DNA from 2 places in the Synechocystis sp. LKSZ1 genome. Region 2 is predicted to be linked to the other one. Evidence: riboswitches for the same ligand, from Rfam matches in the RefSeq annotation. Region 2 holds a riboswitch; the other holds the start of a gene.
What was found. Region 2 has a riboswitch for cyclic di-AMP ahead of ntrB (nitrate ABC transporter permease). Riboswitches for the same ligand answer to the same signal wherever they lie in the genome.
Positions count from the first base shown of each region.

Region 1: it holds a riboswitch for cyclic di-AMP, as region 2 does, so the genes downstream of both, ABXS88_RS09925 (cation-translocating P-type ATPase) here and ntrB (nitrate ABC transporter permease) in region 2, are expected to answer to the same signal.

Region 1 is NZ_AP031572.1:2,130,869-2,142,785, forward strand. It holds gene ABXS88_RS09885 (PAS domain-containing protein) at 1-1,148, shown strand, start outside; gene ABXS88_RS09890 (bifunctional riboflavin kinase/FAD synthetase) at 1,191-2,156, shown strand; gene ABXS88_RS09895 (alpha/beta fold hydrolase) at 2,198-3,046, shown strand; gene ABXS88_RS09900 (nucleotidyltransferase family protein) at 3,139-3,444, shown strand; gene ABXS88_RS09905 (HepT-like ribonuclease domain-containing protein) at 3,446-3,796, shown strand; gene hisB (imidazoleglycerol-phosphate dehydratase HisB) at 3,835-4,458, shown strand; gene ABXS88_RS09915 (hypothetical protein) at 4,740-4,988, shown strand; gene bchI (magnesium chelatase ATPase subunit I) at 4,992-6,065, opposite strand; cyclic di-AMP (ydaO/yuaA leader) riboswitch at 6,214-6,360, shown strand; gene ABXS88_RS09925 (cation-translocating P-type ATPase) at 6,682-9,456, shown strand; gene ABXS88_RS09930 (ArsB/NhaD family transporter) at 9,522-10,865, shown strand; gene ABXS88_RS09935 (acyl carrier protein) at 11,109-11,351, shown strand; gene fabF (beta-ketoacyl-ACP synthase II) at 11,455-11,917, shown strand, end outside.
Region 2 is NZ_AP031572.1:1,297,976-1,309,892, forward strand. It holds gene lhgO (L-2-hydroxyglutarate oxidase) at 1-1,148, opposite strand, end outside; gene ABXS88_RS06175 (DUF1825 family protein) at 1,215-1,529, opposite strand; gene egtD (L-histidine N(alpha)-methyltransferase) at 1,779-2,780, shown strand; gene ABXS88_RS06185 (hypothetical protein) at 2,791-3,684, shown strand; gene ABXS88_RS06190 (alpha-ketoacid dehydrogenase subunit beta) at 3,769-4,743, shown strand; gene recJ (single-stranded-DNA-specific exonuclease RecJ) at 4,754-6,895, shown strand; gene ABXS88_RS06200 (pentapeptide repeat-containing protein) at 7,009-7,881, shown strand; gene ABXS88_RS06205 (hypothetical protein) at 7,878-8,087, opposite strand; cyclic di-AMP (ydaO/yuaA leader) riboswitch at 8,558-8,719, shown strand; gene ntrB (nitrate ABC transporter permease) at 8,811-9,656, shown strand; gene ABXS88_RS06215 (CmpA/NrtA family ABC transporter substrate-binding protein) at 9,671-11,065, shown strand; partial or broken gene ABXS88_RS06220 (nitrate ABC transporter ATP-binding protein) at 11,097-11,917, shown strand, end outside.

The sequences.
Region 1 (11,917 bases), 830 kb from region 2:
CCCTGCGTTGGGCGGCCAGTCGGGCCACGGTCATTCGCGATGACCAGGGCCAGCCCATCCGTGTAATTGGCGTTGATGTGGACATTACCCGACGCAAAAAAACGGAAGAAGCCCTATATCGGGCCAATCAAAAATTGAAAGAAAATCTCGAAGAATTACAAGAACGTAATGACGAAATGATCCTGTTGGCGGGGATTAGCGACTACCTACAATCCTGTCTAACTGTCCAGGAGGCCTGCAATACCATTGCCACTCTGGCTTCTCCCCTATTTCCCGACTGTGCGGGGGGAATTTTTCTACTGGACACCTCCCACAGCTATCTTGCGGTGGTGGCAAGCTGGGGCCTGGCCCTCTGCTCAGAAGATATTTTTAAACCCATCGACTGCTGGGCCCTGCGGCGGGGCCAGGCCCATTGGATCGACCACGACCATCACGGTCTGTGTTGTCATCATCTCAACCAAAAACATCTGCCGGAGGAATCCCTCTGTCTGCCCCTGGTGGCCCAGGGAGAGATTATCGGCCTGTTTTATCTCTGTAGTGTCGTGGTGGGTAGCCTCAACGAAAATCGGCGGCAATTGGCCCGGACGCTAGCGGAACAAATCGGCTCCGCCGTGGCCAACATTACCCTGCGAGAGCGCCTACAACAGCAAAGTATCCGTGATCCGCTTACCAATTTGTTTAATCGTCGTTACTTACAGGAGATGCTCGCTAAGGAAATTGCTCGGGCTCAGCGTCACCACTACCCCGTCGGTATTATTTTGCTAGACCTAGACCACTTCAAACAGTTCAATGATACTCTTGGTCATGAAGCCGGCGACATCGTCTTGGTTGCAGTCGGACAGTTGTTAAAGGAAATCATTCGAGAATCCGACACGGCCTGTCGCTATGGCGGCGAGGAATTATTATTGGTGTTGCCGGAAACATCTCCAACCGAGGCCGCCCAGAAGGCCGAGGATATTCGCTTGGCTATTGCTCAATTGCGTCTGTCTTACCATGGCCAAACCCTCCCGCCCCTAACGGTTTCCTTGGGAGTGGCTAGTATTCCCCAGCATGGCCTCCAAGCCGATGCAGTGATTCAGTCCGCCGATCTGGCCCTCTATCAAGCTAAGGCGGAGGGACGGAATCGCGTGGTGCTTGCTCCGACTTAGATTTTCGGCCACAATAACTAACAAACAACAGCGACCAATCCGGTGTGGGTTATTTCCTCTAGTAATCAACTTTTAGTACCAACGGCCATTGCCCTTGGGAATTTTGATGGAGTTCATCTGGGCCATCAACAGGTTTTAAAACAAATCACAGCTCCTTCTACTGACAGGCCCTGCCATCCCACCGTCGTCAGCTTCGACCCCCACCCCCGCGCTTTTTTTAGTGGCCAAGGCCAACCCCTACTGACTCCCCGCCAGGAAAAAGCCCAGCTTTTGGAGCAATTAGGCATCGATCAGCTTGTGCTTCTGCCCTTTAGTCCGGCCCTGGCCCAACTCAGTCCCAAGGAATTCATTGAAACCATTCTGATTCAACAACTCCAAGCCCAGCGCATTAGTGTCGGGGCCGATTTTCGCTTTGGCCACCAACGCCAAGGCACGGTGCAAGACCTCCAGGCCCTGGCCACCCGTTGGGGCGTTCAGGTTTACGTCGCTCAACTCCAGCAAGAACAGGGCCAACGCATTAGTAGTTCCCAGATCCGTCAGGCCCTTGAAGCCGGCCTGGTGGAAACGGCGCAACAATTGCTCGGCCGGCCCTACAGTCTCACGGGAACGGTAACGACGGGGCAAAAACTGGGTCAACAATTAGGTTTCCCCACAGCTAACCTACAACTACCAGCGGATAAACTCTTACCTCGCTGGGGGGTCTATGCGGTGGCGGTTCAGGGAGCGACCTTTCCAAAACCCTTAGCCGGTGTGATGAATATTGGCGATCGCCCGACGGTGGATGGTAAAAATCTGGCGGTGGAAGTCCATATTTTTGACTGGTACGGCGACCTCTACGGTCAAACCTTAACGGTCTACCTGCGTCATTTTCTGCGCCCGGAACAAAAATTTGCTTCCCTGACGGCCCTCAAAGAACAAATTGCCCTGGATTGCATGCGGGCCAAGACCCACCTCCAGGCCCTGACCCTAGAATTTCAGGGAGAGACTCCCGCCGGGTCTCTGCCATAGGGTAGATTAGGGAAGCTTTAACAAAATCTTCTTTAGTGCCTGTGTCCCTGACCGAAAACACCCTTCAAATTGGCCCCCTCTCCTGGTTCTACCGGGCCGTAACGCCGACAACGCCGGCCGCCTATCCCCCTGTGGTGTTACTCCACGGCTTGCCTTCCCAGAGTTTTACCTGGTGTGAGGTGATGGAACAGTTAGGGGAAAAGGGCTTTTCTGCCATTGCCCCCGATTGGATTGGTTCTGGCCTGTCCAGTAAGCCAGAAAAACGAGAGTTTGCCTATACGCCCGCGGCTTACCGCCAGGCCCTGACGGATTTTCTCCAGGCCTTAAATCTAGAAAAATTCTCCTTAGTGGTGCAGGGTTTTTTAGCTTCGGTAGGGATTCAGTACGCCTTGGCGAACCCTGAGCGCATTGAAAGACTGGTCATTTTAAATACACCGCTCACTTCCACTGCTAAACTGCCCTGGGCCATGAAGCAATGGACGATTCCCTTTGTGGGCGATATGGTAACGCAAGACCCCCTGTTGATTGACCGAACCCTAGAGGGGGGGAGTGGTTTTGTGATCAGCGATGAAAAATTAGATGTGTACCGTCGTCCTTTCCTGAAAACCTCAGCATCCGGTCGGGCCCTGATGGCTACGGCCCAAAATCTCAACTTGGCCCAAGAACTGATAGCCGTTGAGCAAGGCCTACAAAAAACAGAACTCCCCACGGCTTTGATCTGGGGTAGTGCCGATCCCTGGTTGGCCGAGGAAACAGTGCAAAATCTGGCCAAAAGTAACCCGAAGCTGAGTTTTGTAGCCTTACCAGAAGCCAAGCATTATCCCCAGGAACACTGGCCGAAGGAAGTGAGTGAGGCCCTGATCACTTTTCTTCGCCGCCAAATTGTTTGATCTTTTCCAAACTGGTAATGAGCTCCTGTACTCCCTAAACCCCTTGACTTGAAGATAAGACTAGTATGGTAATAACCGCTATTCCTCTTCCCATGGATAAGATTGCCGACTTTTGCCACAAATGGCAGATCTTGGAGTTTGCTCTCTTTGGTTCTGTTCTCAGGGATGACTTTTGCTCTGAGAGTGACATTGATGTCATGGTGCAATTCCATCCAGAGGCCCATCCGACGCTCTTTGATCTCAGTGAGATGGAAGATGAGCTAAAAACGCTGTTTCAGCGTGATGTTGATCTCGTGACCCGTAAAGGGATTGAAGCGAGTCGTAACCCGCTTCGCCGTCAGGCTATTCTGCGTTCTGCCCAGGTGATTTATGGAGAGAGAGCTTCAATACTTGCTTGACATGCTGACCTCTGCGCGCATTATTCAAAACTATATCAACGGAAAATCAATGAACGATATAGCCGTCGATTTACAGTGTCAAGACGCAACAATTCGTCGATTGCTCGTGATTGCAGAAGCCAGTAAGCGTATTTCAGACGAAACCCAGCAACAGCTAACGACTATTCCCTGGAGAGCCATCAATGGGATGAGAAATCGACTCGTTCACGAGTATGATGACATCGATCTAGAGGTCGTTTGGGATACCATCCATCAAAGTCTTCCCCCTTTGATTGTCGCGTTAGAGCAAGCAATTAGTACTTATGGTCAGGACGTTTCTGTTGACCCTGGGGAAGGCGGTCAACCGCTATGATAAAAAACGATTACCTCTACCATTCTTCCCAAACTTCCATGCAAAGCCTGGTTACCACGAGTTCAAGCCACCTCGACCGGACGGCAAGTATCCAACGCACCACCAAAGAAACGGATGTTTTTGTCAGCTTGAACCTAGACGGCCAGGGCCATTGTCAGGCGAGGACGGGAGTTCCCTTCTTGGATCACATGCTCCAGCAAATAGCCTCCCATGGTCTGATTGATCTGGAAGTACGCGCCACGGGGGATATTGAAATTGATGACCACCACACCAATGAGGACGTGGGTATTACCCTGGGACAGGCCCTGGCCCAGGCCCTGGGAGACCGTCGGGGCATCGTTCGTTTTGGGCATTTTGTGGCTCCCCTCGATGAAGCCTTGATCCAAGTGGCCCTCGACTTTTCTGGCCGGCCCCATCTACAGTATGGCCTGACAATTCCCACCCAACGGGTGGGCACCTACGACACCCAACTGGTACGGGAATTCTTTGTGGCCTTGGTGAACCATAGCCAGATGACTCTACATATCCGCCAGCTGGATGGGATCAATTCCCATCATATTATTGAGGCTACTTTCAAGGCCTTTGCCCGCGCCACCCGCATGGCCGTAGAGATTGACCCCCGCCGGGCCGGCGCTATTCCCAGTTCTAAAGGGGTTTTGTAAGTTTAAGATTTCAAACATTAATGACGAATATCATCATTATCTCGATCCAAAGTGGGTATAGTGGTGACATTGTTAACAACTCTTTCCTATTGCCTCTCTTGAGCGTTGATACTCACTTCCAGCGTAAAATGCGCCCAGGCAAAGCAAACTAGGCCGAGTCAGGATCAAGACCATGTTTAAAGATTGGACTATTGACGACTGGATGAACCATCTCTTGATGCTCTTTACCCTAGGGGGCCTGGGCTTTATCTGGTTTGGCCATTAGCCAGAGAGGTGAGGGAATGAATTATCGTCTCATTTTAGCGGCCGGCGTGATGACAAGCCTGATCGGGGCCACCATTGGTTGGGGCATGGGCCAGGTTGCCCTCCGCCGCCAGTCTAGTCAAGTACAAACTTATGTTAGCCAAGGCTATCAGGAACTCTACGGCCGACGTTTTCTTTGGTTAGGGGCCCTTGCCGGGGGCCTGATCGGGATGGGCCAATGCTCGGTTTTACAACTCAAGCGAGCCGAAAACCGAGAAAAATCCTAAGGTCTAAGCCTCGCTTTCTAGGCCAAAGACACGATTAAAGGCCTTTTCAACTTTATAGCCCGAATCAATGGACTCGAGGGGGTCTTTGCGTAGGCGGTGGCGTAGGCAGAGCACGATCACCCGACGAATATCATCTATCGTCACTTCCTGGCGGCCCTCAAAGGCGGTGAGGGCCTTAGCGGCTCGATTGGTAACGATATCCCCCCGTAGACCATCCACATCCAACTCCGAGCACACCTCAGAAATTTTCACCCGCAGGTCGTAGTCGATGCTGACGTTAGGCAACAGATTTTGGGCTTGAACGAGTTTGGCTTGCAGTTCATCCTGCTGGGCCTGGTACTGTTCACAGAAGGGCAGGGGATTTTGGTCAAAGGCCGAGCGCTGTTCCACAATTTTGACCCGCAGGGCCGGCTCCCGTACTGTATGAATTTCGGCGTGCATGCCAAAGCGGTCGAGGAGTTGGGGCCGTAGTTCTCCTTCCTCGGGGTTGCCAGAACCCACTAACACAAACCGGGCCGGATGGCGAATGGAGATGCCTTCCCGCTCAACGGTGTTCCACCCCCCGGCAGCGGAGTCGAGCAGGACATCCACCAGGTGGTCGTCGAGTAAGTTCACCTCATCCACGTAGAGAATGCCGCGATTAGCTTTGGCTAAGAGGCCGGGTTCAAAGGCCTTAACCCCTTCCGAAAGGGCCTTTTCAATATCGATGGTGCCGCAGACGCGGTCTTCCGTCGCCCCCAGAGGCAGATCCACCATGGTCACTTTTTTCTTGGCAATGGCCAGGGGCGTTTGTTGTTCCACCTGCTCCCGGACTTGGTCACTCATTAAATCCGGGTCGCTGGGATGGGAATTAAAGGGGTCGTTGGCCACAACTTCAATTTCGGGCAGGAGGTCAGCCAAGGCCCGGATGGTCGTTGATTTCCCCGTTCCCCGGTCGCCCATGATCATCACCCCACCAATTTTAGGGTCGATGACATTGAGGAGCAGGGCCAATTTCATTTCATCTTGGCCCACGATGGCCGTAAAAGGAAAAACAACACGGCGCGTTTTCGGGGGAGCGGAGAGGGTTGCGGTCATGGATCGTTTAGAGAAAATTAAGACTATTAACGGGATATTCAAAGCCGCAGGTGGGCAATGTTCTCCATTTTGCCATAGCGGTACCCTTTCCTCCGGGCCATTGAAGCCCTGGGACACTTAATGTTATGCTTTGGCACTAAGTAAACAGTATTAAGTCAGCTTAATTTCTGGTCTGAAGCCTACCCAGTTCAGAAAGCGGGGGAACCATATCCGGGGCGCATCTCCACGTGTTTGGAGAAGAAAAACTCTCATTTCTAGCCCGTCAGCTAACCCCGTCAGCCGTGAGGGAAAACTAATAAATGGATGAGCATTGTTCGGCAATGCTTTTGCTTTATTCAGGCACTCAGCGAGCGACGACTCTGTTACCGCCAACCTGTACTAAAGTTGAGGCGTTCAATGCAAAGAATTGACAATTGGCTATTTTAAATCATTTTGCTAGGTGGTGCAGTATCAAGGCTTTTGGTTCTAGCATCAAAATCTCCCTGGCAAAGGCCCTGAGCCACGTCACTCAGGATTACCGAATCAGCTTCTTCGGCTTTCCTGTGGACTGGATGCCATCGGCCGCTATTGCTCGACAATTCCTTACCAACACTTCTCCGACTTCCCCTAACCACTAATGAATTTCCCCAGTACTGCCAAAACCGATTTCATTAATCCCAATGACTATGCCTGGCATACGCTGTCTGCTGAAGCGGCCCTGCAAACCTTGCAGAGCGACCCCACTAAGGGCTTAACCACCGAACAAGTTGCAGAGCGTCGGCAAATTTTGGGCTGGAATGAACTACAGGAAATGGCGGGCCGCCATCCTCTGACCATTCTTTGGGAGCAGTTCACTAACATTATGTTGGTGATGCTGATTGCCGTGGCGGTGGTATCAGGGATTATCGATCTACGCCAGGGCAAGTTTCCGAAGGATGCTATTGCCATTTTTGCGATTGTGATTCTGAATGGCCTGCTGGGTTATCTCCAGGAAAGTCGGGCAGAAAAGGCCCTAGCCGCCCTTAAACGTCTGTCTTCTCCCCAGGTACGGGTTATTCGCCAGGGCCAAACCCTGGAAGTAGAAGCGAAGGAATTAGTCCCTGGGGACATCATGCTCCTCGAAGCGGGGGTACAAGTGGCCGCCGATGGTCGTCTGCTAGAGGCTCAGAATCTGCAAATTCGTGAAGCGACCCTGACGGGAGAAGCCGAGGCCCTGCTCAAGCAACCCCAGGCCATCCTGAGCGATGATGCAGCCCTGGGAGACCGCCGCAACCTTGTTTTTCAGGGCACAGAAGTGGTGCAGGGCCGGGGCATGGTGGTCGTGACCAAAACCGGTATGGATACGGAAATTGGCCGCATTGCCACCCTAATTCAATCGGTGGAAACGGAGCCGACGCCGCTACAACAGCGCATGAGCCAGTTGGGCAATGTTCTCGTTAGCAGTTCCTTGGCCTTGGTGGCCCTGGTAGTGACGGTGGGTGTTCTGCGGATGGGATGGCAAACCTTTGAGGGCCTACTGGAAGTGTCCCTCAGTATGGCTGTTGCCGTGGTGCCTGAAGGCCTGCCAGCCGTGGTGACTGTCACCTTGGCCATTGGCACCCAGCGGATGGTGCGTCGCCAGGCCCTGATCCGTAAGTTACCGGCAGTGGAAACCCTTGGCTCCGTCACGACCATTTGTTCCGACAAGACCGGCACCCTCACCCAAAATAAAATGGTGGTACAGCAGTTTACTACGCCCAGTACCCTCTATCAGGTAACGGGGGAAGGTTATAGTCCTCTGGGGGACATCCAACGGCAGGGCCAAACCGTCGATGAACTAGAAGCAGAAGCTGAACTCCTGCTCATGGCCTGCGTCCTTTGTAACGATGCCCTTTTGCAACAAAAAGAGGGCCAATGGATCATCCTGGGCGATCCCACGGAAGGGGCCCTGCTGACCCTGGCGGCTAAAGCCGGCTTGTACCGAGAAGTCCTCGGGGAAAACATGCCGAGACGGGCGGAAATCCCCTTCTCCTCCGAGCGTAAACGCATGGCCGTGATCGTTGAGAAAGCCTCTGCCACGGGTCATCACCTGGTATTTAGTAAAGGCTCCCCGGAAATTCTGCTGGAGGCCTGTCGGTATCAGCAAAGCGACGCCACCCCTACAGAGCTAACCCCAGAAGGTCGTCAAGCCATTCTCCAGATCAACGATCAATGGGCGGCCCAGGGCCTGCGAGTCCTGGGTTTTGCCTATCGCACCTTACCCGATGGCAACCTGGATGAGGCGGAAAAGGATTTAGTCTGGCTCGGCCTCGTCGGGATGATTGATGCGCCCCGTCCAGAGGTCAAGCTAGCGGTGCAACAGTGTTTAGCCGCTGGGATTCGGCCGATCATGATTACGGGAGACCACCAACTCACAGCCCAAGCCATTGCCTACGACCTCGGCATTGCCCAGCCGGGTACCGAAATCCTGACAGGGAAAGACTTAGAACAAATCGGCCAGCTAGAGCTTGACCGTATTGTGGGAGACGTGAGTGTCTATGCCCGCGTTGCACCAGAACATAAGCTTTGGATCGTCCACGCTTTGCAAAATCAAGGCCAGTTCGTGGCCATGACCGGCGATGGGGTGAATGATGCACCGGCCCTCAAACAAGCGGATATTGGTATTGCTATGGGCATTACCGGCACCGATGTTAGTAAAGAGGCCAGTGACATGATCCTCTTGGACGATAATTTTGCCACCATTGTCGCCGCCACTGAAGAAGGCCGGGTGGTTTACGACAATATTCGTCGCTTCATTAAGTACATTTTGGGCAGTAACATCGGCGAAGTTTTAGTGATTGCGGCTGCGCCCTTACTGGGCCTGGGGGGCGTGCCATTGTCCCCCCTCCAAATTCTCTGGATGAACCTAGTCACCGATGGTTTACCGGCCTTGGCCCTGGCGATGGAACCAGCAGAGCCTAATGTGATGAGTCGGCCCCCCTACAATCCTCGGGAAAGTATTTTCTCTCGCGGCCTGGGGGCCTATATGCTCCGCATCGGTATTATTTTTGCTGTCTTGACCATTGCGCTGATGGTTTGGGCCTATCAATACACCCAAGGGAGTCCCAACCCAGAACGCTGGAAAACCATGGTATTTACGACTCTCTGTCTGGCTCAGATGGGTCACGCCTTAGCAGTGCGTTCCGATACCCAACTGATTGTTCGCCTCAATCCCTTTTCTAACCCTTACATTCTGGCCGCGGTGGGCTTCACCTCCCTGTTGCAACTACTCCTGATCTACGTGGCGCCTTTTCGCAACTTTTTTGGTACCCACTGGCTCAGTGGCCAGGAACTAGCCGTCTGCTTCGGGTTCAGTCTGCTGATGTTTGTTTGGATCGAGCTCGAAAAGCTGGTGATTAATGCTTGGTTTAAATACCGCAGCAATATTTCCTAAAGGGTTAACTCGATCCTAACCCCTGCTTGAGCAACCGATTTTAAAACCCCCTACCCCGGACTTCTATGGTGACTAATTTCCCTGCTCTCCTCTCTTTAGCGGTCTTTATTGGGGTGATTGCCCTGATCATGTCGGAGAAAATCCACCTAACGGTGGCGGCCTTCCTGGGGGCCCTGGTTCTAGTGTTTAGCCATGTCATCACCTTGAAAGAAGGCATTGACTACATCAGCCAAAGCTACGCCACTCTGGCCCTCTTTTTTGGGGTGATGGTACTCGTCCGGGCCTTTGAACCGACTAAAATCTTCGAGTATTTGGCCACCCAAATGGTGCTCTTGGCCAAAGGAAGTGGCAAACTGCTCGTCCTGGGCGTCATTGGTATTACCACGCCCATTTGCGCTGTACTGCCCAATGCCACAACGGTCATGCTGTTGGCCCCCTTGATTCCTCCCATCGCCGAGGAAATTGGGGTGGATTTTGTTCCCCTGCTAATTCTGATGGTGTTCGTGGCCAATAGTGCCGGACTGTTAACCCTGGTGGGAGATCCGGCTACCTTTATTGTTGGTAGCTCCATCAATATCACCTTCAATGAGTATCTGTTCAAACTCAGTTTTGGCGGTCTGTTGGCCGTGCTTTCTATCTTGGCCATTGCGCCTTTTCTCTTCCGTAGTATCTGGAATCGCCAATTTACCCACCTGGAAGACCTACCCCATCCCCAGATTAATCATCCCCAGGTTTTGATGTTGGGGGGCCTGATTATCGCCCTGGTACTCCTCTTTTTTGTGATCGGTGAAACCCTGCCAGTTCCGGTGACTCCCGCCGCCGTTGCCCTACTGGGGGCCGGTCTGGCCCTGTTGCTGGCCCACCAAAGTAAAATTGATACGGTTCCCAATATTCTGCGAGATGTGGACTGGAGTACTTTGATCTTTTTCATGTCCACCTTTGTGATTATTGGTTCTTTAGAAAAAACCGGCGTAACGGCCTACCTGGCCCAATTGCTAGCAGTTTTAGTCGGTAAAAATATTGCCTTCGGTTCTATCGTTTTAGTGTTTGCGGTCGGCTTGCTTTCCAGTGTGGTGCCCAATATTCCCCTGGTTGTGGCCATGGTGCCCCTGCTAAAACAGTACGTTGTCAATATCGGTATGGCCGGGTCTGAGGTGTTGAGTCCCGACTTTGCCGGTCAATTTCCGCCAGCAGTATTGCCCCTGTTCTACGCCATGATGTTTGGGGCGACCTTAGGGGGCAATGGCACCCTAGTGGGGGCCTCTTCTAATATTGTTGCGGCGGGTATTTCTGAACAACATGGCCGTCCGATTTCTTTCCATCGCTTTCTCCGTTATGGCCTGCCGACCATGGCGGTTCAATTAGTAGTAGCCGCTGTTTTTGTCGGCTGGCTCCTGTGGCAAAACTAGGTCTGGTAAGCCGGCCCCTGGGTCAGACTTGGAGAGCACCGCTGTATGGTAAAATCGGCGTTGGCTATTAACCCCGTGACAAAATGCCACGAAACTTCCTTGAAATTCAGAGTAAAGGGGTCTCGGCGGAACGATTGCCCAGGGAATACCCCAAAAAACTGAGGAAACAGCAATTCCCGCCCTGTTTCCGCCTTGTGGCTGATGTGGCTCAAGGTTTTTTTTAGCGGATACCTTGAACGTCTAATGAACCAAGCTATTTTTGAAAAAGTTAAAACCATTGTAGTCGATCAACTTGAAGTCGATGCAGATAAAGTCACGCCGGAAGCCAGTTTTGCCAATGACCTCGGTGCAGATTCCCTCGATACGGTGGAATTAGTCATGGCCTTAGAAGAAGAATTTGGAGTAGAAATTCCGGACGAAGTAGCCGAGACCATCGATACCGTCGGCAAAGCGGTGGATTACATCAGCGAAAAAAGCGAGAACTAAACAGCGTTTTGGTAACTCCTTGGTAATCCCGCGAACAGCTATCCGTCCCTTGCGTAACAAATCTGCTGTCTGAGGCACCAGGTTTTATTTATTGACAATAACCATGGCAAATTTAGAAAAAAAAAGGGTCGTTGTGACGGGATTGGGGGCCATTACCCCCATCGGTAACACCCTCGCTGACTACTGGCAAGGACTTTTGCAGGGTGCCAATGGCATCGGCCCAATTACCCATTTTGATGCCAGCAATCATGCCTGCCGTTTTGCGGGAGAGGTCAAAGGTTTTGATCCTTTGCAATACCTAGACCGTAAAGAGGCCAAGCGGATGGATCGTTTTGCCCAATTTGCAGTGTGTGCCAGCCAGCAGGCCCTGGCAGACGCCCAACTAGTGATTAATGAACTGAATGCTGATGATATCGGCGTTCTCATTGGCACAGGCATTGGTGGACTAAAGGTATTAGAAGACCAGCAGGAAATATTGCTGACCAAGGGGCCGGGTCGCTGTAGTCCCTTTATGATCCCGATGATGATTGCCAACATGGCGGCGGGCTTAACGGCCATTCACGTTG
Region 2 (11,917 bases):
AAGGAGGCCGTTGCCGCTGGCGAAGGCGCATTGCAGACATGGAGGGCCTGGTCCGCTTCAATAATCCAAAAATCCTCCACCAAGCGGCCATCCTGCTGTAGGGCCTGGGCGCGAATACCAGCCGGATTGGGAATGATGTCGTCTTCCGTCACCTCGGGAATGAGTTGTTGTAGGCTCCGCACAAAGGCCGGTTTGCTCCAGGAACGGATGATTTCCTGCAGGCCCTCTTGCCAATGCCGACGGGCCAAACGCCAAAAGCCAGGATAGGTGAGGACTTCCCCGAGATCCTTCAGATCTACCTCGAGTTTGCCGTAGCCCTCCCGCTTCAGATTTAAGACCGCATTGGGGCCAGCGTGGATACTACCATCGATCATGCGGGTGAAATGTACGCCCAAAAAGGGAAATTCTGGGTTGGGAACCGGATAAATTAACCCTTTGACGAGGTAACGTTTTTCGGGCCGGAGTTCGTAGTATTCTCCCCGGAAAGGGACAATTTTCGCCTCTGGTTCTAGGCCGGCTAAACGGGCCAGGCGGTCACTCTGAAGTCCGGCACAGTTAATTAAAAAACGGGCCGACATCTCTCCCTGATTGGTCTCTAGGGTATAACCCGTGCTGGTTTTTAGAATATTCAGTACCTGGTGCTGGAGGCGAATCTCTCCCCCCTGCTGTTGGATCAGTTCGGCATACTTTTGGCAGACTTGGCGATAGTCCACAATACCGGAGGTAGGCACATAAATCCCCCCCAGACAATGGACGTAGGGTTCGTGTTCCTTAACCTGTTCCGAGCTGAGTTTTTGAACAGCCAAACCATTTTGCAGGCCGCGTTGGTAAAGATTTTCCAGCAAAGGGAGTTCCGTAGGTTGGGTAGCGACAATCACCTTGCCACAAACCTCGTAGGGAAGATCATGGGTCTGGCAAAATTCCACCATGGCCTGGTTGCCGGCTTTGGTAAATTGGGCCTTGAAACTGCCTGGTTTGTAGTAGATGCCCGAATGGATGACCCCGCTATTGTGGCCGGTTTGATGAAAGGCAAGCCGCGCTTCTTTTTCCAGGACTAGCACTGTCGCCTGGGGGAAACGCTGGCCCAAAAACAGCGCCGTCGCTAGGCCAACAATACCGCCACCAATCACAACAAAATCATGGGTCATAGAATATCTATCAATAAATCAACAAGCTAGCTTTTGCGACAATTGCCCTTACCCGGCATCACAAAATCAACTGATTTCCGACTTCATCCGCTCTAGGGTTAGGTTCATTTGGTCAAACATTTGTTGGGGTGTCATACCAAACTGGCCAAGTTGGGTTTTTAATTGCTCGACCGTCATTTTAGCCATAAAATCTTCTGAGAGTTCAAAACGCTTCATAAAAATTTTGTAGCGATCCATTAACTCTTCCATTTTGTCAATAAAAATTTTTTTCCCTTCCCGGTCAAACTTACCGTACTCTCCCCCCAGTTGCACCAGAGATTGATAATCTTCAAAGAGTTTTTTAGCTTCTTGTTGAACGACTTCTGAATCAAAAAATCCCATGATTTAGATGCTCCCAACCGCAGTAATTAAGGCCCGCAAAACATCAGGGGTTTTGCTGTGTGTCCATTGTAAACTCATTTGAAGAAACTGATAGCCATCCTCAAGATACGGTTTTCCGTATTACTGCTGAAGGCCAGGATTCAGGGGCCATTTGGGGGTCATCGAACAGGGCCAAGGGGGCCAGCAACGGTACACTGGGGAGAGATTAGGCTACCTCCTGCAGATAGTCAAGTTTTGTGGAAATCCCTGATGCCGTCCTGTAATCTCCAGTCCCGCCTCACATTAGACAATTACCTGTTGACCCATCCCCTCAGCTATACCGACCGGGGAGAAGATGTGATTCTGGGCCTCAGCCAACCACCGAAATCCCTACCGCCTCACTATTTCTACGATGACCTCGGCTCGATGCTGTTTGAAAAAATCTGCACCCTGCCGGAATACTATCCCACTCGCACGGAAGCACAAATTTTGGCCCAGCAAGCTCCAGCCATTGCCCATTGCACTGGCCCCTGTGACTTGATGGAACTGGGAAGCGGCAGTTCCACGAAAACCCGCCTACTTCTGGATGCCTATACCCAGCTTGGTTATGGCCTCCACTATCTGCCCGTTGATGTTAGCGAGGGCCTGTTGACGGATACGGCCCAGGCCCTTTTGGAAGACTATCCCCAACTCACCATTCATGGCCTGGTGAGCACCTACGAACTCGCCTTTGCTGAATTGCCCCCGCCCCAATTTTCCCGACGCCTGATGGTCTTTTTAGGCAGTACCCTGGGTAATTTTTCCCCTGGTCAAACCCAACAATTTTTTCAACAAGTCCAGGGGGCCCTCCAGACGGGAGACTATTTTTTACTCGGGGTGGATTTACAAAAGCCAGTGGAGATTATCGAAGCTGCCTACAACGATTCTCAGGGGATTACGGCAGAATTTAATCTTAATATGCTGCGGCATTTAAATTGGCGCTTTGAAGGTAATTTTAACCTGGACTATTTTCAGCATCGGGCCATTTTTAATACGGAAAAGTCACAAATTGAAATGTATCTGGTGAGCCAAGTTCCCCAAACTGTTAGCCTCAAAAAATTGGCTCTGACGGTGCAATTTGAGGCGGGGGAATCTCTACTGACGGAAATTTCTCGAAAATTTAATCTCCAGACCCTGGTCACAGCATTGACCCAGTACCATCTCCCTCCCCAACAGGTGTGGACAGACCCCCAACATTGGTTTGGCCTGTTACTCTGTCAGCGGCAATCTTAGTACGGTTGACATGAAAGGAAAAACTTGGGGATGTTTGACCAAACTCCTGCTCCTGCTGGTGTTAATGGCAGGGGCTGGGCTGGGGGGATGGTACGGCGGTCGCTGGTTGCTGGCTCGCTGGTATGCCCCGGATCTGACAGAAAAAGCCCCCCCAACCTCGGCCATGGAAGAAAACCTAAAAGCCAAAAATGAGATCCGGGCCCGTCGTCTCAACCTCGGTATTTCCCCTCAATTACTAGCGGCCCTGGTGCGGGAGAGTTTAGGCTTCGAGACCGAAATGAATCTAGACGGCCCCAGTCCTGGCCCTATTGATGATGCGGCCTGGAATCAACGGGCTAATGAATGGCTCGACCTCTTGGCCAGCCTTAGTCCGGAAACGCGCCAACAGCTAGAAAGTCAGGCTCTAGTCTCTCCCCAGCATTGGGTGAGTCGCGTCAATCAACTGCGGTTGAGTAGTCGCAGTTTGAGGGATTTAGTCCAAGTCCAGTGGTCTTTTTATCTGCCCCAGGTGGCCTCAGAAAATCTGAAAGTAGGGCCCCTTAGCCAGGCCTGGCAGGCCGTCACAGCGGATGTGGTGACTCGTCTGGAATCCGGTGCCGCCTACGAAAAATTGAGTTTTAATCCAGGGGAACATCAACTGACCACTACTGGCCAACTGCCACCGGGCCAAGGTAAAGCCTTTGTGATTGCCCTCGAAGCCCAACAAATCTTGACCCTCAAGCTCTCGGCTCCAACGGGAGGACGACTCTCCCTCTATTCCCCAACGGGCCAGGCTGTTTTACTAGAGAACAGTCCCCAGTATCAGTGGTCTGGAAGCTTGCCGGAAACGGGCTATTACGAACTGGTGCTCACCAATCTCCAAGCGGAAAACCTCGACTATCAACTGGCCCTCGACCTCCCCTAGATTGCACCAAAGCCAAGGCCAGAACGTCCTATAATGGCGAAGTGTTAGTATTCGTGATTGCTGAAACCCTAGAACCCAGAGACCATGGCAGAAACTCTGTTATTTAATGCCCTCAGACAAGCCCTTGATGAAGAAATGGGACGGGATGACACCGTCTTTGTCCTTGGTGAAGATGTGGGCCACTACGGTGGTTCCTATAAGGTGACGAAAGATTTATATCAAAAGTACGGCGAATGGCGGGTTCTGGATACTCCCATTGCTGAAAATAGCTTTACGGGGATGGCTGTGGGGGCTGCTATGACGGGCCTGCGGCCGGTGATCGAAGGCATGAACATGGGCTTTCTGCTCCTAGCCTTTAACCAAATTGCTAACAATGCCGGGATGTTACGCTACACCTCCGGCGGAAATTTCAAAATTCCCATGGTGATTCGGGGGCCAGGGGGAGTCGGTCGGCAACTAGGGGCCGAGCATTCCCAGCGTCTAGAGGCCTATTTCCATGCGGTGCCGGGCCTGAAAATTGTCGCCTGTTCCACCCCCTACAATGCCAAGGGCCTGCTCAAGGCCGCCATTCGAGATGACAACCCGGTGCTTTTCTTTGAGCATGTTCTGCTCTACAACCTCAAGGAAAACCTGCCGGATCACGAATACATTGTGCCTCTGGACAAGGCGGAAATTGTGCGCCCCGGTAAAGACGTGACAATTTTGACCTATTCCCGGATGCGCCACCACTGTCTCCAGGCCCTGAAGCAATTGGAAAAGGACGGCTACGACCCGGAAATTATTGACCTCATCTCCCTCAAGCCCTTTGACATGGAGACAATTAGTGCCTCCATTCGCAAAACCCATCGGGTGATCATTGTGGAAGAGTGCATGAAAACCGGGGGGATTGCTGCAGAATTGATTGCCCTGATTAACGACCAACTCTTCGACGAACTGGATGGGCCGGTGGTTCGCCTCTCCTCCCAGGATATCCCCACCCCCTACAATGGCGCCCTAGAGCGTTTGACCATTGTTCAGCCGCCCCAGATCGTAGATACGGTGAAGCAGTTAGTGGGTTAGGCTCCCGATCATGGCCCCGGCCCACTGGCAGATTCAGCCCCCCGCTAACCTCCCGGCCCAATTTTGGCAGGCGGTGTCCCGCTACTGTGCCCAGTCCAACGGTTATTTTGCGGCCCAACTGCTGTGGCAACGCGGGATTCGGGATGAGGCCCAACTCCAGGCCTTTGTTGATGCCCAGGCCTACCGCCCCACCAGCCCCTTTGCCTTTGGCCAGGAAATGAAGTGGGCTGTCCAGCGTTTGCACCAGGCCCGCGAAACCGGGGAAAAGGTGGTCATCTGGGGGGATTTTGATGCCGATGGGGTTACGGCCACCAGTGTGTTGTGGGAGGGCCTGGGCCAGTTTTTTCCCCAGGGAGAGCAGTTAACCTACTATATTCCCCACCGTCTCCGGGAATCCCATGGCCTGAATCTGCCCCAACTGGAACGCCTGGCCGGAGAAGGGGTGCGTCTAATTGTCACCTGTGATACGGGTAGTACTTCCCTCCGAGAAATTGACCAGGCCCTGGCTTGGGGCCTAGACCTGATCATCACCGATCACCATACCTTGCCGGAGGAGCGTCCCCCGGTGGTGGCCATGATCAACCCCCGCTACTTTGCCGAAAACCATCCCCTGTACCATCTCTCCGGTGTGGCGGTGGCCTATAAATTGGTGGAGGCTCTTTATGAAAGTTTTCCGACCATTCCCCAGCAACCCCTGAGTGACCTCCTGGATCTAGTGGCCATTGGTCTGATCGCTGATCTCGTGCAACTAACAGGGGACTGTCGTTACCTGGCCCAAAAGGGCATCGAACAACTGCAAAAACAACCTCAAACCCAGTCCCGCCCGGGGGTGGCTAAACTCTTGGAATACTGTAAGGGCAACGGCGACCGCCCGACGGATATTTCCTTTGGCATTGGCCCCCGCATTAATGCCATTAGTCGTATCCATGGCGACGCCAGCTTTGGGGTGGAACTGCTCACCAGTCGTCAATCAGAGCGCTGTGCAGCCCTGGCGGAGGCCACGGAACTGGCCAATAGTCGCCGCAAAAGTCTGCAAAAAACCATCAGCGCGGAGGTAGAGAAACAAGTCCAACGGCTGGATCTTTCGACTACAGGGGTGATTGTCCTCGAAGATCCCCAATGGCCGGCAGGAATTCTGGGCCTGGTGGCCAGCAAAATTGCCCAGGATTATGGCCGTCCGACCATTCTCCTCTGTCGTCAGTTGGAAGCGACAGGGACTATTGTCCGAGGCTCGGCCCGCTCAATTCGCAATATCGATCTCTACGACCTACTCCAGTCCCAAGCGGAGCTACTATTGGGCTTTGGCGGTCATCCCTTCGCGGCGGGTCTGAGTCTGCCCCTAGAGAATCTATCCCTTTTCCGAGAGGCCATCAATCAACGATTCTGGCAAACCTACGGTGATTTAGTGGCCCTTGGCCCCCAGGTGGAGGTGGATTTAACGGTGACAGTAGCCGACCTGGGCCGAGAATTATTTCAGGAGTTGAAATTACTAGAACCCTGTGGCATGGGCAATCCGGCGCCGCGTTTACTGATCAAAGGTTGCCGTTTTGAGCGTCTTTGGAGTGATCAAAAGGATTGGGCAGGCCGACCAGTCATGTATCCCAAACTCACGTTTTATCTCAAGGACAACAGTAGTCCTGAAGGGTTTCCGGGTATTTGGTGGGGCCATACCAAGGAAGAGATCGACCCCCAGCAAACCTACGACGTGGTGGTGGAATTAGATTTCAACACCTATAAGGATAAAAATCGCTATGAAGTCCGGCTCATTGATTTACAAGTCAGTGACCCAGCTAGAACACCCTCTACTGATTTTCCCCCTGTTGCTGTCGTTGAGTCCCCTCTCCCCCCAATCTTGGCCCCCAAGGAGCATCATCGCCGAGAAGCAGAGCTTCCCGCTCTCTCCCCAGAAGACATCCTGCAACAGCTTCTCCGATTGGTTCACCAGGAAGCATCTTGGTCGGTGGAAACCCTTCCTGCCACCTGGAATCTTGGCCCGGTGACCACGCCCCTCGTTCTGGCTTTGGGAAAACGGTTACGGGCCCAACCGCCGCTACCAACCACCGAACTGGTGACTGACCTCCATCAATGCTTAGAGGCCCTGCAAGAGGAACAGTTTCAACGGCAATACCATTGTCAAGTTATTTTGAGCTGATACTCAAGTCGGCCGCTCCTCTACCCTTCCCTAAAAAGCGTTATTTTAGTAGAGGCTTTGGCTAAAGCATTTACTTATTCAACCCTCGTCACGCCACAGGAATTGCCATCACCATGGTTCAGAGTAGTACGAGTCAGGAAATACAGGCCCAATATCAAGCCGGACAACGCAATTTTCAAAATCTACAGCTACGGCGGGTAGACCTTCATGGCCTAGATTTGTCGGGGGCAGATTTTAGTGGCACCGATTTCACTGAGGCCAACCTACGGGATACCAACCTGAGTGGGGCCAATTTCACTGAGGCCTATTGCAATGGGGCCGACTTTTCCGGCGCTAATCTTACCCAGGCCAATCTGACCAAGGCCTCATTGATTAAGACGTATCTGATCAAAGCGAACCTCCAGCAGAGTAACCTAGAAAATGCGCTCTGTACCGGGGCCTACTTGACCCGCGCCAATCTCCAGGAGGCCTGTCTCAATGGCACATTTTTAAATGGGGCTAATCTCACCGGTGCGAATTTTAGCCAGGCTAAATACAACGGCAAAACTGGCTTTGATCCGAACTTTAACCCGGAGAAAGCGGGTCTTAAGAAAGTAGCTCAAGGCCTCACGACGGCCCCAACGGTCTCTGCGTCCCAAGCTTCGACGGCAATTGTCACCCCGGCCCTGCCCACCGATTTAACCGTCGAGGAGTTATTGCTGACCTTGAATCATCTGAGTGCTTTGGGAAATCATTACCTTGGCAACACCATGGCCCGGCGCTATTGGCAGTCGGCCCAACCCAAAACCGAGTGGTTCGAGCAATTTTACCTAGACCCTGCCACTGACAAAATTACAACCAAGGGCCCTAAAAAACAGGCCCTGACTCAGGAACAGATTCAACTGGCCCAAACTTGGGCTCAGAAATATGTCAAGGCCTGCACCCTCATTTTTAAAGATTTTCCGAAGTTAATCGAACCCGATCAACTGGCCTTTCCCGTGGTTTAGTAGCTATCTTCCCCACCAACGGTTTTGAGGACAAGACGCTGATTTGCTTGCATCAAAAGGTCAGCGACCAAGGTTTTCAGACGCAGCGCAATGGAAGGGTTGGCTAAGACCTCCTGGGCTTGGGCCCGACAATCGGCCCCGGTCACGAGATCAACTGGGTCTAAATTCTCCAATTCTGCACAGAGGTGCTCAAGGTTATCGGACATGGCAACACATCTCCCTAGGATTTGACCCAATCCTAACTTGAAAATTTGCTCAACATCGTGACAAAGCACGAAGAAAGGTTACGCAATCTTGACCTAGTGGCTTCACTACTACTATTGTTCAGCTTTTTCCAGATCACTGGGGATATCCCGCTGAAAATCGCACACATAGGTAGTCCACATTGAAGGGAAAGGCAAGCTCAAGGGTATCTAAAAAAAGATTTATACCAAATCTCTAAAGCCCGACTACATAACTAGACCCCACCCGTCCTCCCCTTCGCAAGGGGAGGTGCCGTAGGCGGAGGGGTAAACATCTGTAGCCTTAATTTGGAGGATTGGTATTAGATGGCGATTCTTCTTGGGGAGACTGGTGTCGTCATTTTTCTTCGTATTCAGAGCCTGTGTATTGTCTTTTCTTTGCTATTGAGGTTACGGAGAGGGGCAGTTTTGGCAAAGTTATGTTATAATCCTCTGCATCTCGTTAGCCGAGTTTAGGCCGAAAAGCCTAAAGCGGGGGACCCAAACCAAGGGGCGTATCTGGTTCAACCTCGTCAGTCCAGAAAATCGAGGTTTTTCTAGAGGGACATCTCTCAGTCCTAGTCCGACAGCTAACCCCGTAGGCATAGAGAGGAAACTGAGGAATCAGCATTTTTAATGACTTGATATCATCAGTATCCCTAGACCGCATCGGTCTATATTGTCCTGCCTTGATTTTGGTGTACGGCGATGTCAATTCAACTTAATCTTTCCGTGATTTCTGTTGCAGTGAGTTCAACTTGGCGGAAATCTAAACCCTTTATTTTACAAGACACCTTTCTCTATCCTTTGCTCGGCTTTACAGGGGTTATTCTCCTCTGGTGGGCAGTGGCCCTCGTTCGTCATGAAATGATGCCGACACCACCAGAAGCTCTGATGAGTAATCTGGATTTGATCATCAATCCTTTTTATCGACGAGGCCCTGGTGATTTAGGCCTAGGGTGGCTATTACTGGCGAGCTTAACTCGGGTTTGTATTGGTTTTTTACTAGGTGCCATCGTAGCCGTTCCCCTTGGTTTCTTAATTGGGATCTCCCGTCCAGCCTGGCTCGTATTTAACCCAATTATCCAAGTTTTTAAACCCGTTTCTCCTTTGGTTTGGTTGCCCATTGCGTTAGCAATTTTCAACGCCGCTGAACCCTCAGCAATTTTTGTGATTTTTATTACCTCTCTTTGGTCAACCATTATCAATACGGCAGAAGGTGTTTCTAATGTTCCCAAGGATTATTTAGAAGTGGCCCAGGTTCTGGAAATGCCTCGCTGGAAACAATTGGTCAAAATTGTTCTACCTGCTAGTTTGCCCTATATTTTCACAGGATTACGGATCAGTTTAGGCATTGCCTGGCTAGTGATTGTCGCCGTTGAGATGCTGACCGGTGGTATTGGTATTGGCTTTTTCGTTTGGGATGAGTGGAATCGCTTGAATGTGAGTTCTGTTTTCCTCGCAGTATTTGTGATTGGTATAACGGGTCTGATATTAGACTATGCCCTAGCAAGCCTGCAAATGGCCGTCACCCATCGCCCAGCTAAACGCTAGTAGGAGTACTTGTGATGAAGAATACTTGGACAAGGCGGGCCTTTCTACAGGCCTGCGGCGCGACGGCAGCGGTAGCTAGTCTCTCTAGCTGTAGTTCTTCTCCCTCCCCTAATCAAATACATCGCCAAGCTGAATTACAACCGCCCGTAGTCGATCCCGCCACGCTAGAAAAGCCGAATTTAACCGTAGGCTTTGTGCCGGTCAATGACTGTGCCCCCTTTGCAATTGCCTGGGAAAAGGGTTTCTTTCACAAATACGGTTTAAATGTAAAGCTGAGTCGGGAGGCCAGTTGGGGAAATTCCCGTGACGGCATTATTTTTGGCCGTCTTGACGCTTCCCCTGTTGTCTCTGGGGCCGTCACCAATGCTCGTCTCGGTGCAGAAGGGGCACGACACTTCCCTCTCTGTGCTGCTATGACTATCCATCGTCACGGCAACGCAATTACCTTTAACCAAGGGCTATGGGATGCTGGCGTTCGGCCCTGGCAAGACTATCAAGGCGATCTGCCTCGTTTTGGCCAGGATTTGAAACGTTACTTTGCACAAGTGCCCCTCGATCAACGGGTCTTTGCAGTAGTGCTGAGTTCTTCTATCTATGAATACTTTGTTCGCTACCTAGTCGCTGCCGCAGGGGTCGATCCCATCCAAGAATTTCGCGTCATTATTACCCCGCCCCCCCAAATGGTGAGCAATATGCGCATGGGAGCAATGCAGGCCTATATGGTGGCGGAACCCTGGAATACCCGAGCGATTACAGGCAATGAGGGCATTGGTTTTACCTTTGCCCAGGGCCGAGAAATTTGGCAGGGCCATCCCGACCGCGTGCTAGCAGTTTCCCAGACTTTTATCGACCAGTATCCCAAAACCTATCGTTCTCTGGTGAAGGCCATGATCGAGGCCTGCCAATATTGCAGTCGGCCTGAAAACCGGGCGGAGGTAGCTCGGATTATTTCCCAACGGGCCTTTACCGGGGCTAAGGACAAATATACGAAACCCGGTATTGTGGGGGACTACAACTACGGTGGCTTTGATGATAAACCCCGCTGGCGGGACAACATTGACACCACCATTTTCTTTGAGTTGCCCCCCGAATTGGTCCAGATTCCCCATGATCATTCCACCTTTCTCTGGCAATCCCAGGGCCTGTGGTTAATGACCCAAGCCACTCGTTGGGGCCAGGTGCGAGAGCTTCCAGCCCAGGCGGATACGATTCTGCGTCAGGCCTGGCGTACAGATCTCTATCGAGAAATTGCAACGGAAATGGGGATTCCTTGTCCGGCAGAAGACTACAAAGTTGAGCCAGCCGACAGGTTTATTGATCAACGTTCCTTTGATCCCAGTAATCCCAATGGCTATATTCAGAACTTTGAGATTCGCGCCCATCGCCCTCTAATTTTTGCCTTGTCTTAAAAATTTACTCTTGTGTTCATTGAGGTATCCCATGGTTCGTTCCAATACCCTTAATTTTGCCTCCTCAGAGCATTTTTCCCCCAATGACGGCTTTTTAGTCGTCGAAAATGTTTCCAAATCCTTTACTAAGCCCGATGGCAGTCCTTTTACCGTTCTTGAAGACATTAATTTAACCGTTGGCACGCAGGAATATGTATCAGTCATTGGCCATTCTGGTTGCGGAAAATCAACCCTCCTACGCCTAGTAGCGGGTTTAGACCGGCCGACCTCGGGCTTGATTACCCTAGAGGGCAAGGCCATTCGCAAACCGGGAGCAGAGCGGATGATGGTGTTTCAGGGATATTCTTTACTGCCCTGGCTAACGGTGCGGGAAAATGTGCGCTTAGCGGTGGATGAGGTCTTTAAAAAAATGAGTCCCGGAGAAAAAAATAAGGTCGTTGATGAGCATTTGGCCATGGTTAATCTCTTGCCTGCCGCCGATAAATATCCCCATGAGCTATCAGGGGGATGAAGCAAAGGGTCGGTGTGGCCAGGGCCTTGGCAACTCGTCCTAAAATGTTGCTATTAGATGAACCCTTCGGAGCGCTAGATGCCCTGACGCGGCCCAAACTACAACAGCAGGTTTTGGATATTTGGGAGAATCATCGCCAGGCCGTGATGATGATTACCCACGATGTTGATGAGGCCATTTTTATGTCCGACCGGGTGGTGATGATGACCAATGGCCCTGGCGCAGTGATTGGCAAGGTGATGGAAATTAATTTACCCCGTCCTCGCGACCACCATGCGCTTCGGGAAACGACGGAATACTATGAACTGCGGAATCAGGCCTTGGATTTTCTAGAACGTTAC